One region of the Bradyrhizobium sp. Unk1 genome, then DNA from elsewhere that is predicted to be linked to it. Evidence: predicted binding sites of a transcription regulator. Region 1 holds the regulator's gene; each other region holds the start of a gene.
What was found. The regulator LexA, encoded in region 1, represses DNA repair genes until DNA is damaged. The targets are predictions, from matches to a motif close to TGTTCNNNNTGTGTTCNG.
Positions count from the first base shown of each region.

Region 1 (6,030 bases):
ATGTGCTCTCGATTTCCGGCTATCACATGGCGGTCGTCGCCGGCGTCGTGTTCTTCGCGGTGCGCGCGCTGCTGGCGTTGATCCCCGGAATGGCGGCGGGCTTTGCCATCAAGAAATGGTCGGCGGCCGCCGCACTTGTCGCAGCCGCGTTCTATCTGCTGCTGTCGGGCGCGGAGGTCGCGACGCAAAGATCGTTCTTCATGACCGCGGTGGTGCTGATCGCGGTCATGGTCGATCGCCGCGCCATCACCTTCCGCACGCTGGCGGTGGCCGCGTTAATCGTGCTCGCGGTCGCACCGGAGGCACTTGTGCATCCGAGTTTTCAAATGTCCTTCGCCGCGACGCTCGGACTGGTGGCGCTGGTGCAGATCGGCATGCCGAACCTGTTTGCGTCGCCCGATCATTCGGCGACCGCGCGGATTGCGATGTGGGGCGGGCGCGAAATCGCGATGCTGTTCCTGGCCTCGCTGATCGCGGGGCTCGCGACCACGCCCTATGCCGCTTACCACTTCCACCGCGTCACTCCGTTCGGCGTGCTCGCCAACCTCGGGGCGATGCCGGTGGTCTCGGCCCTGGTGATGCCCGCGGGCCTGTTGGGTTTGATTGCAGCGCCGTTCGGACTTGATGGTCCGTTCTGGTGGCTGATGGGGATCGGCATCGACTGGATGGTTGCGGTGTCGCGCTGGGTGGCCGCTTTGCCGGGCGCGGTCGGCCGCATCTCGGCCTTCGGCATCGCGCCGCTGATCGCTGCAAGCTTGGGAATCATCGTGATGGGCTTGTTGCGCACGCCGTTGCGCTGGGCCGGCGCGGTGGTGCTGTTAGCCGCGATCCTCTGGGGACTGTGCGCGCGGCAGCCCGATGTCCTGATCGCCGGTGACGGCCAGAGCGTCGCGGTGCGGGGCAGGGATGGACACCTGCATCTGATCAGGTCGAGCAAGGACGGTTTTCTTCTGAAGGAATGGCTCGCCGGAGACGCCGATCCGCGCGACGCCGGCAGTGCCTCACTGGCCGCCGGCGTGTCGTGCGACGAGGCCGGCTGCGTGACGCCGCTTGCCGACGGGCGCCTGGTCGCGCTGGCCTTGCGCATCGATTCATTGGCTGACGATTGCAGCCGCTCCGCGCTGGTGGTGACGGCGCGGCCGGCGCCGCCGGATTGCGCGGCGATGGTTGTCGACCGTCAGCGTCTCGCAAGGCAGGGCGCGCTGGCGTTGACGCGAAGCGGCGACGGCTTTGTGGTTCAGGCGGCGAAGGCAAGGGGAGCGGACCGTCCGTGGTCGCCGGCGGTTGCCGGCGAGGCGGATTTCGGCGCGAGCCTTGGGCCGCAGGCGGCGGCTTCCCGCAACCGCGATGCGACGCCATCGGAAGCCGACCTGCAGGCCGAGGATTGAGCGGACGGGTTACAGATACCAGGCCAGCACGGCATCGAGCCTGGCGTTGCCGATCACCGGCAGGACGACCATCTGGCTCAGTCCAGAGGCGCAGGCCTGCGAGGCCGCGGCCGAGCCGTCACGTGCGAGATCGTCGTTGAGCGCGGGCATGCCGGTGGCCCAGGCCCCGCCGATGCTGCCTTCGCCTTTGGCGATGGATTTCGTCGCATAGAGCGCGGCGAGGTCGGTCTGCGCGCTGCAATCGCCGGCGCGGAAGACCAGCGCGGAGCGGGCCTCGTCCGGGACCCAGATCTCGAAGCGTCGTGCAATCGGGGTCGCCTGCGCCGAGAGGAACGTCAGCACCCAGGTCTGATCGGTGCCGGTCCGATAGGGAACGCCGACCCCGAGATTGATTCCGACCTTGGCGGCGTCCTCCCAGCGCAGAAAACTCCTGGCATCGTACAGGTCCTTGATGACCAGCGGCAGGCCGGCTTTCCAGATGCGGCCGGGCAGGCCGAAGCCACGCGGAAATCTGGTGTGGCGGGAGTTGAATTCGAACATTTCGGCGGTGCCGTAATAGCCGTCGACGAGCGCCATCTCGTGGGAGGTTTCGGCATCGTTGTGCCAGAGCTCGATCGCGCCGACATGGGCCTCGTCGTCGCCGCAGAACAGCACCATGACGGCTTGCAGGAATTCGCCTGAAAACACCGGCACTGCCACGCCGCATGTCAGCCCGGCGGCGATGGCCTGATCGGTCCGCTTGAAATAGGAATCGGTGAATCTGGTGAGGATCACGGGGTGGCCGCTGGCCCAGGCCTTGCCGGGAAGCCCCTCGTCATATCCGAAGTGCAGATCTTCGCTCACGGCCCTGAACGCGGACAGCCCTTCGCCGTAGAGGCTGCCGCCGAATTCCAGCCGCATGCGTGTGCGGTCAGGCACCCAGAGTTCAACGACGCGAATGAAGGTCTTCATTGAACGTGTCCGCCGTCTCAAGCCGCACCAAGCATCGGCCATTTGGCTGCGGAACGGACGTTCAAAATTCAGGCAGGACAGCGCAAACTTCGTGCGGTGGGAGGCGCAACGGCTTGGTCCGCCCGAGGGAGTTTCGCGGGACACGAACGACACCATCTCGCCGGCCTCGGCCGGCGATGGCGATTTTCAATCCTGGCCCGACCTGCCGGCCGGGAATGGCTATGTCAGCCGATCGGCAGGCGGGTGATGGTCGGCCGGCTGTCGGTGATGATCTGCGGCTTGTGCTCGCGCTCGCCGAGCGGCTGGGTCACCGGTAGTTGCAGCACGGTCGCGCGCTGGCCTTCGACCAGCTGCGTCACCAGCACGGATTTGCCGTCGGGGAATTCGATCGCATCATGATGGCGATCGGGAATGTGCGGATCGATCTTGCCGAACTTGCCGACGCGCGAATTGACGGTACGCGTCCAGATCCAGCGATTGTCGTAGCGGACGTTGTCGGCGAAAGCGAGCTCCGTTCCCGGGAGCAGGCAGACCGCGACGGTCGGATCGGCTGCGGAGGCAAAGCCGCGCGTCGAGGTGCCGCGGAAGGTTGTCGTGACGACCGTCTCGCCGACTTCGGCGGGACGCGACGCGACGGCATGCAGGCTGTAGTCACACATCGGGTGCTCCTCATGCAGGGATAGCGACCCACGTCTCTCAATCGAGGCGCAGGCCTCTATCAGAGTGGAAATGTGAAAGGTTCTGCCCGGTTGTAGGCAAATCTACGGCTCGCCGCAGCAAGCCGCAATCACATTATCTTTCCCGAATCCACTAGGAACAAAGCCCGCCCCTATGCATTCTGCAGGCGCGTGTCAGCGCCCCGCAGGCGCCGACCAGCCGGAATATTGCCAGGCCGGCCGCGACGGTTGCTCGACGGCGTTGCGGGCCTTGCGGGCTCGCTCGCTCACGGCGGTGTCGTTGCGGACATGGGGTCGCGATTGTGCGGCCAAGGCTTTCGACGCCAAGGCTTTCGACGCCAAGGCTCGCGACGCCAAGGCTTGCGACGCTGATGCTGCGATCAGCGCCACAGCAACTGGGATCTGAACGATCCGGCGCATGACTTCTCCTCGAACCTGAAGGCCGCGAAGCAGGGCTGCTTCGTGCGGCGTGCCGAGGATTTACCGCCAGAGGAGGGGCCGGATAATCTGCGCGAAACCAGAAAGACTATCCAGCGGAAGCGGACAATCGTCCGCTCCAATCTCGGATCGGCGATGCCGATCTAAAGCGCGCGGGGCGCCAAATAACCGATCCCGGCGCGTCCGGTATCAGTACTTCCGGTAGAGCCCGATCAGTTTGCCCTGAATCTTCACCCGGTTGGGCGGGAGGATGCGGACCTCATAGGCTGCGTTGGCGGGCTCGAGCGCGATCGAGGCGCCGCGGCGGCGGAAGCGCTTCAGGGTTGCTTCCTCGTCGTCGATCAGCGCCACCACGATATCGCCGGTGTCGGCGCTCTCGTTGCGCTGGATCAGCGCCATGTCGCCGTCGAGAATGCCGGCCTCGACCATGGAATCACCACGCACTTCGAGCGCGTAATGTTCGCCTGAACCGAGCATGTCAGGCGGTACGCTGATGGTGTGGCTGCGGGTCTGCAAGGCCTCGATCGGCGTGCCGGCCGCGATGCGGCCCATCACGGGGACCGCCACGGGACGCTCGCCCTCATCCGCCGGCGGGCTGGAAGTCGTGCGGACCTTGCCGAGATTGCCTTCGATGACGCTCGGCGTGAAACCGCGGCGGCTGCCGGCGGCGGCCTGAAGCTCGGGCAGCTTGATCACCTCGATGGCGCGGGCCCGGTTGGGCAGGCGCCGGATGAAGCCGCGCTCCTCGAGCGCGGTGATCAGGCGATGGATGCCCGATTTCGAGCGCAGGTCGAGCGCGTCCTTCATCTCGTCGAAGGAGGGCGGCACGCCGCTTTCCTTCAGCCGCTCGCTGATGAACCGCAGGAGCTCGTATTGTTTGCGCGTTAACATCTCGACCAAAATCCCCCGGTTGATGTCGTTCGATTCCGAGACGCTGAATTCAGCAGTAAGCCGCTACATGCTCGAAACAAATCATGAACGGACACTATATGTTCGATACATGTTCCGCAACTGCTTAATTTACCGTGAACGCGACAAAGTTCGCGGAACGCACGCGAACGAAGCGATCAGACGGGCAGCCGCAAGACCTCGCAAGGCGTGCCGGCTTCGGCCTTCGGCGCGAATGGCGCGCGCACGAGAAGTGCCTGTGCCGCAGCGAGATTCGCAAGCAGCGAGGAATCCTGGTGATTGACCGGAACGGCGACGAGCGTGCCGTCGTCGCGCAGTTCGAGGCGTGCGCGCAGATAATCCTCGCGCTGGTCGTTGGCGCCGACATCGCGGCCGAGCACCGCGCGTTCGCGGCGGTGATGAATCATCGAACGGCCCGAAAGCGCGCGAATCAACGGCACCATGAACAGGAAGCCGCAAACATAGGATGACACGGGATTGCCAGGCAGGCCGATCACGCGCATCGCGCCGAGCCGCCCGTTCATCATCGGCTTGCCCGGCCGCATCGCGATCTTCCAGAACGCCATCGAGATACCTTCGTCCCTCAGCGCCTGCTGGACCAGATCGTGGTCTCCGACCGACGCGCCGCCGGTCGTGATCAGGATGTCCGCGCCGCTCTCCCGCGCGCGGCCGATGCCGGCCGTGGTGGCCGCCAGCGTGTCGGCGGCAACGCCGAGGTCGACGGTATCGGCGCCCTCGCTGCGGGCGAGCGCGTGCAGGGCGTAGCCGTTGGAATAGACGATTTGGCCGGGACCGGGCGTGGTACCCGGCATCACCAACTCGTCGCCGGTCGCGAGGATCGCGACCTTCGGGCGTCGTCGGACGGGCAATTGCGGGTAATTCATGCCGGCGGCGAGCGCGAGGTCGCGCTCGGTGAGCCTGATACCCTTGCACAGCAGCACGTCGCCTTCCGAGAAGTCGACGCCGGCGGGGCGGATGTGCCGCCCCGTTACGGCGGCTTCCTTGATGGTGATGCGCTTGCCGTCCGCGACCGTATCCTCTTGGATCACGACCGCATCAGCGCCATCGGGAACGACACCGCCGGTGAAGATACGCACGGCCTCGCCGGCGCCGACCGATCCCGCAAACGGGCGGCCCGCCGCGACCTCGCCGATCAGGGTGAGCTGGGAGTCGGTCTTCGCCGCATCGACCGCGCGCACCGCATAGCCGTCCATTGCCGACATCGCCTGCGGCGGCTGCGTGCGCCGCGCGGCGACATCGCGCGCGAGCACGCGATGGAAGGCCGCGTCGAGCGCGATCATCTCTTCAGGCAGCGGCTCTGCGCCCGCCAGCACCGCGGCGAGCGCATCGGATACCGGCATCAGGGCCACGGCGAACTCCCGCAACAAATCGAAGGACTCGGTCGGCAAGGTTCTAGCCGAGCGGAGGGCCTGAAGCAAAAGGGGCTCCCCAAAGGCGCGCGAGCCCACACTTCCATTCGGCGGCGGCCCGGCCTATCTTTCTGTCGATGACAAGACTGCTCGAAAAAGCGCTCCAGGCCGTGCGGCAGCTCCCTGCGGATAGCCAGGACGAGATTGCGCGTGCGATGCTGGCTTTGAGCGGCAACGCAGGGGAGCCTGAGGAGATCGACCCCGGGAATCTTGCGGCGGTCCTTGAGGGGCTTGCAC
Region 1 is NZ_JCAMOP010000007.1:222,840-228,869, forward strand. Features, by position in the region: gene AC5ZFO_RS11665 (ComEC/Rec2 family competence protein) at 1-1,388, shown strand, start outside; gene AC5ZFO_RS11670 (GAF domain-containing protein) at 1,398-2,339, opposite strand; gene AC5ZFO_RS11675 (hypothetical protein) at 2,564-2,998, opposite strand; gene lexA (transcriptional repressor LexA) at 3,644-4,345, opposite strand; gene AC5ZFO_RS11685 (molybdopterin molybdotransferase MoeA) at 4,522-5,733, opposite strand.

Region 2 (6,030 bases), on a different contig from region 1:
CCATTTTCGCGGGGTCGATTTTGCTGGGCACGCCACAAGCCTCGCTGGAATTCGGTTGCCCGCGCTCGTGATACAAGGGATGCAAATGACGATCTCGATGCTAGTCCTCGCCCCTATCAACGCGCGCCTCACGCACATCGAGTTCGGGCTCACAGCTGTGGAGCTCGTTTCTTCTCCAAAAGCGCTTTCTAGCCCATACGAGTGAGCATTACCCGATTGCACCGTTCAACCGAGAAGACAAGGTCGGATTGGGCGAAGCCATTTCGGATAGCGCGCGATCTAAAAGCTGTTCTTCGTGCGAAGTTCATTTGAGAATTTAAGCCACGTCCCATTCCATCTGCTGGATTTCGCTAGGCTGCCACGCGCCGCCTCGGTAGCTCGTCCCAAGTGCGGCCGTCCAACACGCGACCAAATTGCTTCTTCTGCACGCCGCCCCATTGCTTGAAGTGAAACGCCACTCCTGCTTCGACACATTGATCGCGGATTGAACGCACCCAATCAGGGTTCATTGGTCGCGCGGCTGGCCCGCTTTCTCCGCCAGCAATTGCCCAATCAATTCCATTCAGATTAAGATTGTTAAGGGGTCCAAGTAAAGGTTCTAAGCTCAGAAATTTGACATAAGCCGGCGTGGATCGAAGCGAATCGATGCGCCCTATATACTCTTGGCTCTCTACGCTGACGCCCATCCAGATGTTGTTCGGCCAACAGAGCTTGTTGGCCACTTCTGCGAGACGATCGGCGCGCTTTGTCAACACCTGGAACGTGTGATGTCGAGCCTGCTTCATAATGCCGAATACTCTGACGATGAACTCTAACGGAACTTTTTCATGGAAAAGATCAGACATGGAGTTCACGAATATGATCTTCGAATTTTTCCACTTTAAAGGAATTCCTAGGGCGGATTCATCCAGCACGATCTTACCATTCCACTTGGCTCGTCCACCGGTCATACGAGTCGTGCCCGCGTATTTTTTTTGCCCCATCGCCTCCAATCGACGAGCTAGGCGCATCGCATAGCAATTCGTGCAGCCCGGCGATAAGATCGTGCAACCGCCGACTGGATTCCACGTCGCCTCAGTCCACTCAATTGATGAGTTGGTGGCCATGGGCTCGCTCCTATCTGAAAGTCACTCGCACGTGATCGGCGAAAGTGTTTTTTTTGCGCTTGGCCATCGGGGGGTCGGCAACAATAATGCCTTCCGCTTCAAGCTCCCTAAGCGCTTGTTTGTAGTTTTTGCTAATATACGGTGTGTCTACCGAATGATCCTCGTAAATTTCTCGCATGGTCATAGTTTCACCGGACAAATCTATCGGCAGTTTCTTTTTGAGCGCGTCAAATGGCTGCGCCAGAGAAAACAGCAGCGGCATCGATGCATCGGCCGGCGAATAGGTGAATGACGCGACGCCCTGGTCATCCGAAGAGCTTTCACCCGCCATGATATCCTTCATGATTTCGTACCCCTTGAAGCTTTTGGATACAAAAACGATGCTGTGACTGGTCCGCTTGCCGCGCTTGAAACGAAATGGCAGCACGTACGTTCCGCCCATCTCCTTTATGGCTTGTGAGAGCTCTTCCAGAATCAGTGCTTCCCTGTCGTCGGGGGACATGCCTTGCAACGCCGTCCGCAATGTGGCGGCCCGCTTGGCACCGAAAAGCGCATCCATATGCGAATCCACTTTCGGATTCGATATCCCCGCATTTATCCGCCCGTAGTTGAAAAAGAAAACGCAGTCACAGCCCCAATCCTTGATCATCCCATTGACGATCTTCAGCGACAGACCCTTGTAGCCGAACGGGTCCACAAAGCTGAATGAGGGGATCAAACGCGTTTCGTTGAAGTATTTCTCTGCATCTTTGCCGATTTCGCCGCAATTTACCTGCGGAGTAAATTTTAGCTTCTCGATACCCGGTAGCTTGGCGATCTCCGTCTGCAGTGTCGCCGAATGGTTTTGATCCGCATCGTTGAACAACGCCACCAACATTTGGCAAAGTGCAGCATCTGCAACTGCATGTTGAAGCACTAGCAAGGGTGTTGATGCTGCGCCGTCTTTGTAGCGTCCTGGCCCGGCGAAGAGATCGATATAAGCAATCTTTCCTTCTCGCGCTTGCGCGCTCGGACCAATGACTTTCGCCCATGCATAAAAATATTTCTGAACGATTCTTGCTTTTGTATCGGACTGGTCAAGTTGCTCATTAAAGAAACCTGTGTTCGCCATAGAATTACCCGCCCAAGTTGCAGAGGGCGGGCAATGGCACGTTCGAGCAATATACAACAACTGCATGGTGCATTTGTTCACACTTTGTTCTATTTGTCAATCACGCGAAAGGTACCGAAACCGCGGTATTGGATGTCGGCCGGGCCGGCACTGTTATGAGTGCGGTATCTTGCATTATCGCTCGGCCGAGCGAATGCGTTGTTGCGCCTCTGCCGCATTCTTTCATCGTCTTCTCTGAAAAAGCGCAGCTTTGTTGCGGACCTGACGCTTCACTTCCTCTCTCTGTTAGCGTGCGATATCCACCTCAGTTTGCGCACTGCCTTTTTCTCGGTCAGTGGTCAGCCCTGGAAACACGTTGCGCCTTTTAATCTACCGCCCGGCGGATAGAGCATTACACAAGTCACTGACCAGATCGTCGCCTTTGCGTCACGCGGAACTCGCAAGTACCGGCAATTGTGCAACGGGAGTTGCGGCGCTCCGCTATGTCGCCGGACGGTCCGGTCCAGGTGCCTAGATTGAGACGAAGACAATGAAAGCTTCGGAGACGAGCGCGATCGCCTCGTCCGGGAGGGGAGGACGCTTTCAAGACTGCAGGAGCTCGTCAAACTCCTCGGATGCTTCTTCTTGATTTCATTGAATAGGAGATCGCTGAATGCTTTCAGGGATCAGTTCGTGAAATACGATAGCTGGCGATGCGCCGATCATCCCTCGATCCGCTGCTGCTTTCCGTCGCGAACGAGCCTAATAAGCCGGAAGTCTGCATAGTTTGAGCTTGCATCCATGAACAACCAGAGGTTTATTTTTATTATTGCCTTTCCCTATTGCTCATGTGCGTGGTGCGGGCATGAGAAAAATACTTTTAGCGTTCGCTGCGCTCTTGCTGCCGAGTGCCGGCGTTTGTCAGCAAACAGACAAACGGTGGTGCCTCTTTCGCCAGCGCCAGCAGCTACGTTTCGGTTGCTCTCTCCGATTCCGCCAAGAACGTTCGTCCGATCGGATCGCTCCCCGTGGCTGCGGCGGAGATATCGGCAGCCGCGTTGCCCCGTCTGCGCGAAGATCCGAACGTCGTTCTCGTTACTCGCGACATACCGATGCCGCCCACACTTATGGATTCGGTTCCGTTCATCGGGGGCGACAAGATGCACGGCCTGGGTTACAGCGGGACCAACGAGACGGTGGCCGTGCTAGACACGGGCGCGCAACTCGATCACCCAGCACCAGTCGGGGCCATCGTAGGCGAAGCCTGCTTCTCGACGGATCATTCAACGTTTACAACGTGAAATCGCTTTGCCCGGGCGGTTTCGATGTGGGAACTATTGGCGGATCGGCTGGTCAATGTCCGACCGATGTAGTCGGATGCGATCATGGGACGCATGTGGCCGGGATTATTGCGGCCACAACATGAAATTCGCGGCAAAGAACTTCGGCGGCGTTGCCCCGGCCGTGAAACTTCTATTGATACAGGTCTACTCGCTCTTCGATGATCCCAATGTCTGCAAGGCGGCCGGCAAGGGTATCCGAAGCTTTACTTCCGATCAGCTTCGAGCATTGGAATACGTCTTTAAGCATCGGGCAGAGTTCAGTGTGGGCGCCGTCAACGTGAGCTTAGGAAGCGGATACTTCGATGCCGCGTGCGACAAGAGTTCGGCCCTGACGGAGATCATCGAGCGCTTAAGGTCGAAGGGAATTCCAACCGTCGTCTCGGCGGGCAACGAACATTTTTTTGACGGAGTGGCTGAGCCGGCCTGCATCTCATCGGCGGTATCGGTCGCAGCTGCCAAGAAGGATGGCTCGCTCGATGTCTCCTATTCGAATGTAGCTTCTATGGTACATATAGCGGCGCCCGGCGCCGACATAGTCTCAAGCGTTCCTGGATCGGCCTATGCCACCATGAAGGGCACGTCCATGGCAGCTCTCCATGTCGCAGCAGCACTTGCATTGTTGCGTCAGGAGTTTCCGGGCGAAAGCGTCAGTCAGCTAGAAAGCCGTCTGACGAGCGGAGCGCCCATCACTGTCGACGTGCGGACCGGAACCAAACTGCCGCGCCTTGAACTCGTCCATCAAACCGCCGCCAACTCGAGTTTCACGGCTTCGAGTCCAGCTGGATCTTCTAGTTCGACGGACAGCAGGCCGCCGCCGGACGCGCCTCCGTCCTCATCGGGCAGCGGAAAGCTGTTCAGCTTCAACAAATCGGCTCTTCTATTGTATCGGAGGGTGCCTTTGGAATTGTCCGGCATCGGATGTTGGGCCGCGACGAACCCGGCGGCATCCGGGCTCAGCTTCACGAAGGCGAGCAACCTGGTTCTGTCGGCATCGGTCGCCAGTTGCAACGACAGTCCTTGTGGTGCGTTCAGGAACTCATGGCCGCAAGATCCGCTCCTCTCCGGCTGCTGCAGGAGCCGCTAAGGTTGAGAACGCCTCTTCCTCCGATAACCACGTTTCCCAAATGGGAAGCGGTTGCCCTCGATATGTTGCGTGGATCTTGCCGTGAGGACACCTTCAGCTAGACGTCACACCGAAGCCGAGCGTGGCGCCCCAAGATAAGGCGAAGATCATAACGATCGATGTGAGTACCGTGAAGGGCCTGCTGAAGGACGTACCCTCGATAGCGGTTTTCGATAACCGGCTATCTTCTCCCTTTAACAACAAGTGAGCGAGCGAAGCTGCTGCTCGGCAATTCAGCACCGAAGTCTTCGAACTCCTTCATCGACTTGGAGCGACAAATGCGCAAGTTCGTACCGGCCTTCGTGGCCGGCCTACTTTATACCACGCTGCCAAGCGAGCTCAGCGCGCAGCAAAGCATCCGGCCCGAGCCACTGGGTTTGCCGTCCGCCGAATCGCAGTCGATCCGACGAACAACGGTTCCGGGCAAACAAAAATTGATTGCAACGGCACGCAAGTCGACGCGCCAAATCGTTGGCTCGATCGCTTCTATGCGATTGAATTGGACTCCGCGCGAGCAGCGGCAGTTTGGGCCTCAGCGGGCCAGCGGCCCTCGAGGCTGGAGATTATCAGGTCGTCGTCGCGATCGCGGCATCTGCAATCTATCGATGAGGGCCGAAAGGACTTCAAGCGGGTATCGTGGGGAGGAAGCGGTACCGTAAAGTGGCCGGACAGACAGGGTGAGCCGGAGCAATTCGACCAGATCTGGTTCGCCGGCAATCATGCCGATGTCGGGGGAAGCTATCCCGAAAACGAATCTCGCCTGTCGGACATTACACTGGCCTGGATGGCGGAATTCATCACCGAGAAGATTCCGGAGGCAGGCCGAGTCATTGTCGACGAGAGCTCGCTAAGATTATATCCGTCGGCTGATGGCATGATGCACGACGAATGTATGGTGGGAATGGGTGGGACTGCGCTTAGATGGGCGAAGGCGGTTCGGGAGATGCCCGATACAGCACAACTTCACTCCACAGTCTACGAGCGCCTGGCAATGAAGTTAGTTCGCAATTTCACGAGCTTCGGGCCCTACCGACCTGTCGCGTTGCAGAAGCATCTCAAAGCGAAAGCCTATTTCGAAGCCGCAACCAGCGGAGGCGACGACACGGCCAACAGCCGGCCCCGGCAATAAGCCAAGCTTCCATGCAAGTGGTGTTATATCGACTTGATTGGACTGCAGCCGCTGACCTCCATCACCGGATGCGGCGATCGGTTGCGCGAGAGGGGTAGGCGTCGGGTTTTTCTTTAACTCCGACGAGCCACACGAAGCGATTCTAAACCTCTCCGCTGCGGTTACGGTGGGCCGGCCTTCGCCGTGATCAAGATTACAAGCCTGTGTTGCCGGGATTCGTCAGCCATTCGCTGGGCGGC
Region 2 is NZ_JCAMOP010000062.1:28,771-34,800, reverse strand. Features, by position in the region: gene AC5ZFO_RS43335 (DUF5131 family protein) at 351-1,106, opposite strand; gene AC5ZFO_RS43330 (three-Cys-motif partner protein TcmP) at 1,117-2,217, opposite strand; gene AC5ZFO_RS43325 (hypothetical protein) at 3,105-3,497, shown strand; gene AC5ZFO_RS43320 (S8 family peptidase) at 3,619-4,623, shown strand; gene AC5ZFO_RS43315 (phospholipase effector Tle1 domain-containing protein) at 5,162-5,791, shown strand.
Region 2: the regulator LexA is predicted to act here: its motif matches at 2,292-2,309, upstream of AC5ZFO_RS43330 (three-Cys-motif partner protein TcmP).

Region 3 (6,030 bases), on a different contig from region 1:
TTGTCGTAGACCTCGATGCGCTTGGGCGAATGCGGCAGGCTCAACGTCGTGGCCATGGCGTCGAGCAGCCGGCTCTGTGTCGCGGTGTCCGCGAGCTTGCGGCCGAGCGCCTCGCGCGCATTGGTCAGCGCGTGGGCGACCAGCTCCTTTTTCTCGCCGCGCTTGGGCGCCGTGACCTCGATCTTGTGGCCGGCCTTGATCGACAGCGCATTGGCGAGCAGCTCGCTTTCCTCGATCTCGTGCGAGAGCAGGATGTTCTTCGGCGGCGGCTTGTCGTCGTAGAACTGGGCGAGGAAGGAGCCCAGCACTTCCTCCGGCGTATAGGTCTTCTCCGCGCGCGGGAAATAGGCGCGGTTGCCCCAGTTCTGGCCGGTGCGGAAGAAGAACACTTCGACGCAAAAGAAGCCGCCCTCCTGGTGGACCGCGAACACGTCGGCTTCTTCCACCGTGCGCGGATTGATGCCCTGCTGCGACTGGATCGCCGACAACGCGGCGAGGCGGTCACGGTAGAGCGCCGCGCTCTCGAATTCGAGCTCGCCGGAGGCCTTCTCCATCTCGGCGGCAAGCTCCTGCTTCACCGCGTGGCTCTTGCCGGAGAGGAAGTCGGTCGCCTCGCGCACCAGCGTCGTATAGCCGGGGAAGTCGATCTCGCGGGTGCAGGGGCCGGCGCAGCGGCGGATCTGGTAGAGCAGGCAGGGCCGCGAGCGGCTCTCGAAGAAGGAATCGGTGCAGGAGCGGATCAGGAACGCGCGCTGCAAGGCGGTGATGGTGCGGTTGACCGCACCGGCGGAAGCGAACGGGCCGAAATAGCGCCCGGGCCGGGTCTGCGCGCCGCGGTGCTTCAGAATCTGCGGCGCCCAATGGTCGCCGGTGATCAGGATGTAGGGAAACGACTTGTCGTCGCGCAGCTGCACGTTGAAGCGCGGCCGGAGCTGCTTAATGAGGTTGGCTTCCAGCAGCAGCGCTTCGGTCTCGGTGTTGGTCGAGACGATCTCCACGGTCACCGTGGCCGCGATCATGCGCAGGATGCGCGCCGGTTGCGGCGCGCTCTGGCGCGCATAGTTCGACAGGCGCTTTTTGACGTTCTTGGCCTTGCCGACATAGAGCACGTCGGCATTGGCGCTGAGCATGCGGTAGACGCCCGGCGAGGTGGGCGCGAGGCGCACCGCGCGCTCGATCGCCTCGTGGCCGGTCGCCAGCGGCTCTTCGCCGACCGCGCCGCTCTCCTCCAGAATGTCAGGCAGCAGCGCATCGTCCTCGTCCTCGCCAGCGGTGGTGGCGGGATCGAGGTCCGGCGGCGCCAGGCTCTCCGGCGGGGCGTCGGCCGTCGTGCCGCGCGGCGGTTTGCGCGCGCGCGCGTCGTCCGGATTGTCGGTGGAATCGTGAGCCATGATGCGAATTTAAGCGCTGGGGGTGCCGATTTGAAGTTCCAGCCTTGCGGCACACACAGGATGGCGGCGCAGTTCCCGGTAACGCTTGCTTAAGCCTGTTAACAGCGCGGTAACCCGGCTTAACAGGCCTTTAACCTAAAACTCTCGATAAATCTTACGCGAAAAAGAGGAGGTTCCGTAACCATGCGATTTTGCCTCGCGCGGCGGCGCAGGCATCGCGGGGAGCGGCAGTTGCGTTGGAGAGTACCGATGAGGGGGTTCGTTGTAGGCGCGGCCGTGTTGGTTGCAGCCGGCTGGACAGCTTCGGCAGAGGCCGCCGATCTCAATTACGGGCAGGGTGCGCCCTACACCGTCAATCAGCCGCTCAATGCCTATAGCTGGGCCGGTCCGTATCTCGGTGCCAATCTCGGCTATGAGTGGGGCTCGGTGAGTAACTCGCCCGTCAAGCCCTCCGGTTTCGTCGGCGGTGTGCAGGCCGGCTACAATTTCCAGAACGGTCCATGGGTGTTCGGCGTCGAGGGCGATATCCAGGCCGCCGGCGCTGATGACACCTTCGCGCCGTGGAAGTTCTCCAATCCCTGGTTCGGCACGCTGCGCGGCCGTGCCGGCTATGCGTTCAGCAACGTGCTGTTCTACGGCACCGCCGGCCTCGCCTTCGGCGAGCTGCGCGCGCAGACATTCGGCTGGACGGAATCGCACACCACCGCAGGCTGGACCATCGGTGCCGGCGCGGAAGTCGGCTTCGCGCCGAACTGGAGCGCCAAGCTCGAATATCTCTACATCGATCTGTCGACGAGCCAGTTCGCAATTACCGGCGTGTCAAACGGCTATAGCGCCAGCGTTGTGCGCGCAGGCGTGAACTATCACTTCTGATAGCTGAAGAAGAAAATACCGGACAACAACCTCCCGGCCGCTCGCGGCCGGGATTTTTTTTCGCTAGGTGTTCGCTCGAAAACGCCCTAGGAGAGGATGACCAAATTGACCGCCTTTGGTCCCTTCCCCTTCTTGTCCGGCTCGACCTCAAAAGTAATGCGCTGTCCTTCGGCGAGATCTTTCAGTCCCGCCCGCTCTACAGCAGTAATGTGCACGAAGACGTCGCGGCCGCCGTCGTCGGGCTTGATGAAACCGTAGCCTCGCTCACCGTTGAAAAACTTAACCGTTCCCGTCATGGCCATCGGGAAAAACTCCCCCTCATTGCTCCTCCGTCGCGACGCAGACTCACGTCACGACATGACCGGGCCTTACGAAGCCCGGGAGCTGGCCATCCTTGGGCGGACCATTTCTTTCGGTCCGATCGGATCTTTCTTAGGCCTTCACTCCGCCGCAACCATTCGCGGAAGCGGAACGTAAAGCCAGTCACGGAAACAGCATAATACGGTTCTCTGCAGATTGACTACCGCTCCTGCATATTTTTCCCAAGAATGCCGGGGTGTTACGGCTTCGGCACCTCTAATCGGAATCTGGCAGCTCCGCCCTGTCCGAGCGGCATTTCCAGCTCGGGCAGGAGCGTCTTGAGCTCGCCGTGCAGCGTGTACGGCGGATTGACGATCAACAATCCGGCGGAGGTGAGGGCAGCGCCATCAAGCTGCGGCGCGACACTGAATTCGAGACGCAGACATTTTCCCGGTGGTTTTGCTGCGGCCGCGAGCCGCGCCACTGATTGCACCAGCGTGTCGGTGGCGCGTCGGCTCTTGGCCGGATACCAGATTACATAGATACCGGTCGGCCATTTCGTGAAAGCCGCCGAGAAGGCGTCGCCGAGCTTTTCGAACTCGTCTTTCGCCTCGAACGGCGGGTCGATCAGCACGAGCCCGCGCCGTTCCTTCGGTGGCACGAAGGCCAGCAGCGCGACCCAGCCGTCGAGATCAACCACGCGCGCCTGTTCGTCGCGGCGCAGCACACCGATAAGCGCCTTGCGCGCGTTCGGCTCAAGCTCGCAGGCAACGAGGCGGTCTTGCGGCCGCAGCAGGCCGCGCGCGATCAGCGGCGAACCCGGATAAGCCTTGAGCTCGCCCTTCGGATTGAAGGCGCGAACGATGTCGAGATAGGGCTTGGCCAGCGCCACGGCGTCGTTCGACAGGCGCGCCTGCATCAGCCGCGCGATGCCGGTCAGCCATTCGCCGCTGCGGCGCGCTTCGTCGCTTTCGAGATCGTAGAGGCCGGTGCCGGCATGGGTGTCGATGACACGGAATGCCCCCGGCTTGTCCTGGAGGTAAGTAATGATGCGCGCGAGCACGATGTGCTTGATGACATCGGCGAAGTTTCCGGCGTGGAAGGCGTGACGGTAGTTCATGGTGGAGAGTTACGACATCGCGCGATGAAAGTAACTGCCGTCATTCCGGGGCAGTGCGCAGCACTGAACCCGGAATCCATTTCGCCACCCGTTACGCGGGTAAATGGATTCCGGGTTCACGCTTCGCGTGCCCCGGAATGACGGCGACGCAGTCTATCCACCCCTGATCGGCGGCATCGTCACCTGGTCGCGGCGGCAGGCGCGACGCTCGATCTCCTCGCAGGCCCGGAATTGCAGGTCCTTGCTGAGGCAGATGCGGACCTCGGAGAGCCGGGTCCGGTTGCAGGTGACCGAGATGGCCGCGTTGCTCAGGCCCGCATTGGCCTTGATGAAGGCTTCCTCCACCTCGCCCGGTGCCACGGTCTTGGCCTGCGACAGTTCGAGATATTCCGCCGGGATCTTGATCGCAGCGCGCGCCTTTCGAATCGTCTCGAAATAATTGCGGCTGTCGAGCCCGGAGCAGGTGCCGTGCTTGTCCCACTCGTTGAAGATCAGCCCCGGCGCCGGCATCAAATCGAGCATCGAAGAGACGATGTTGCGGTTCAGGCGTGGCGATGGCCGCTGGCAATATTCGGGGAAGCCGTTCTCGTATTGCGGCCAAAGCCCGTGCACCACGAACGCGTAGGGCCGCCCGCTGCACTGCATCTGCGAACGACCGCCGCCGCGGTTGCGCTCGGACGCCTCCTCGCAGAACGAGGGCGACCATGACAGCGACAGCACATAGAAATCGAATTCGCCGGGCGCGTTCTGCCGTTTGTCCTGGGCCTTCGCGCCGCCCGGCAGCGCGACCAGCCCGGCGGCAAGAACCAGGGGAAGGGTCAGTGAGATCACGAGACGGGAGAACGAATGCAATCTAAAATGAAACATGGCGACGCCCCTCAACTAGACTGTGCAATCAGCCTAGCAGGCAACAAGAACATTTCAAGAACAAAATGCGAGATGGCCGTCAGCCGCCTGATCAGTCCGATTCAGGCCTTTCCGATCAAGGCTCGTCTATCAAGGCCTGGCGGCGCGGCAGGCCGGATTGTAGGCCCAGTTGCGGTCGAGCCCGACCACGCACCATTCGACGCCATTGCCGTAGCCGGCGAAGCCGCCATCCTCGATGATCGAGAAATGCACCTTGCGCACCTTGCCGTCATTGAGCATGGCGTCGCCGGTGCAATAGCGGCGCGGAATGTTGTCGGACTGCCAGGGCCGGAACGCGATCTCGTGAACGGCGGCGAAGCCTGTGATCTTCAACGAGGAATTCCAGAACGAGCTTTCCTTCTCCCAGAACTGGGTGGCGATGGTCGGCAGCGCCTTGTCGCAATCGACGACGGCGCCGTCATAGCGCGGCCCGTTCAGCCAGAAGTTCAACTCCAGCGGATTGGCGGCCCTGGCCTCACCGAGCGACAGCGCTCCGAACATGAGGCCAAGCAAGGCGGCAAAGCGGAGCGATTTCAGGGTGAGGGCGCGCATGGGCAATCCGGACTGCTGGGTCTTGCGAAGACTAGACGGTGCCGCGAAGGCCGGGGCAGGTCAAGTGCAGCGCGGCAACACTTGGCCAAGAGTTGACCCTAACCTCGTAGCCGGCGGGGCATCAGTTCTTTTCATGGGCATCCCGGCACCGTAAACTGGCGCCAACCAATTGGAGTGACGGGAATGCGAATCATTGCGGCCGCGGGCCTTCTTGCCCTGGGTATGATGGCCAGCCAGTCGGCACGCGCCGATATGCTTCCGGTGCCCCCGTTCAAGGGCAACGACACCGGCGGCATCATCGCTTATTCGCTGGCGACCCAGACCGATGCGCGGCAGGTCGCGGTCGATCACTGCGCGCGCTACGGCAAGGTCGTGAAATTCCTCGCGGTGCAGGCCTATGAGGGCGGCTATATCTCGTTCTCCTGCCGCTGGGTGCCCTACGGCGCCGCCCAACAGCCGATCCGCACGCTGTACTGAGGCGCTTTCGGAACGTCGCAATCTCTCAGCCGGGAGCTTCCCACATGACGCGCAAGCTCGCTTTGCTCGGCTCGGCCCTTTGTCTTGTGTTACAGGCAGGCAGCGCCAGCGCTGACGATCTGCCGGTGCGCAAGGCCGGTCTCTGGGAAATGAAGATGGTCAGGACCGGCACGCCCATGCCGGAGATGACCATGCAGCACTGTACCGACGAGACCGTCGACAAGGAGATGAACAACAACGTCTCCCCGATGGCCAAGCAGATCTGCGCCAAGCAGGACATCAAGAAGACCGCGACCGGCTATGTCAGCGATTCCGAGTGCAGCGTCGCCGGCATCAGCACGACCTCGCATGCCGAGATCACCGGCGATTTCAACTCGGCCTATACGGTGAAGACCTCGTCGCATGCGCAAG
Region 3 is NZ_JCAMOP010000028.1:89,223-95,252, reverse strand. Features, by position in the region: gene uvrC (excinuclease ABC subunit UvrC) at 1-1,391, opposite strand, end outside; gene AC5ZFO_RS31005 (outer membrane protein) at 1,641-2,264, shown strand; gene AC5ZFO_RS31000 (cold-shock protein) at 2,351-2,566, opposite strand; gene AC5ZFO_RS30995 (23S rRNA (adenine(2030)-N(6))-methyltransferase RlmJ) at 2,824-3,684, opposite strand; gene AC5ZFO_RS30990 (ribonuclease T2 family protein) at 3,838-4,551, opposite strand; gene AC5ZFO_RS30985 (hypothetical protein) at 4,681-5,142, opposite strand; gene AC5ZFO_RS30980 (hypothetical protein) at 5,326-5,619, shown strand; gene AC5ZFO_RS30975 (DUF3617 domain-containing protein) at 5,664-6,030, shown strand, end outside.
Region 3: the regulator LexA is predicted to act here: its motif matches at 4,597-4,614, upstream of AC5ZFO_RS30990 (ribonuclease T2 family protein).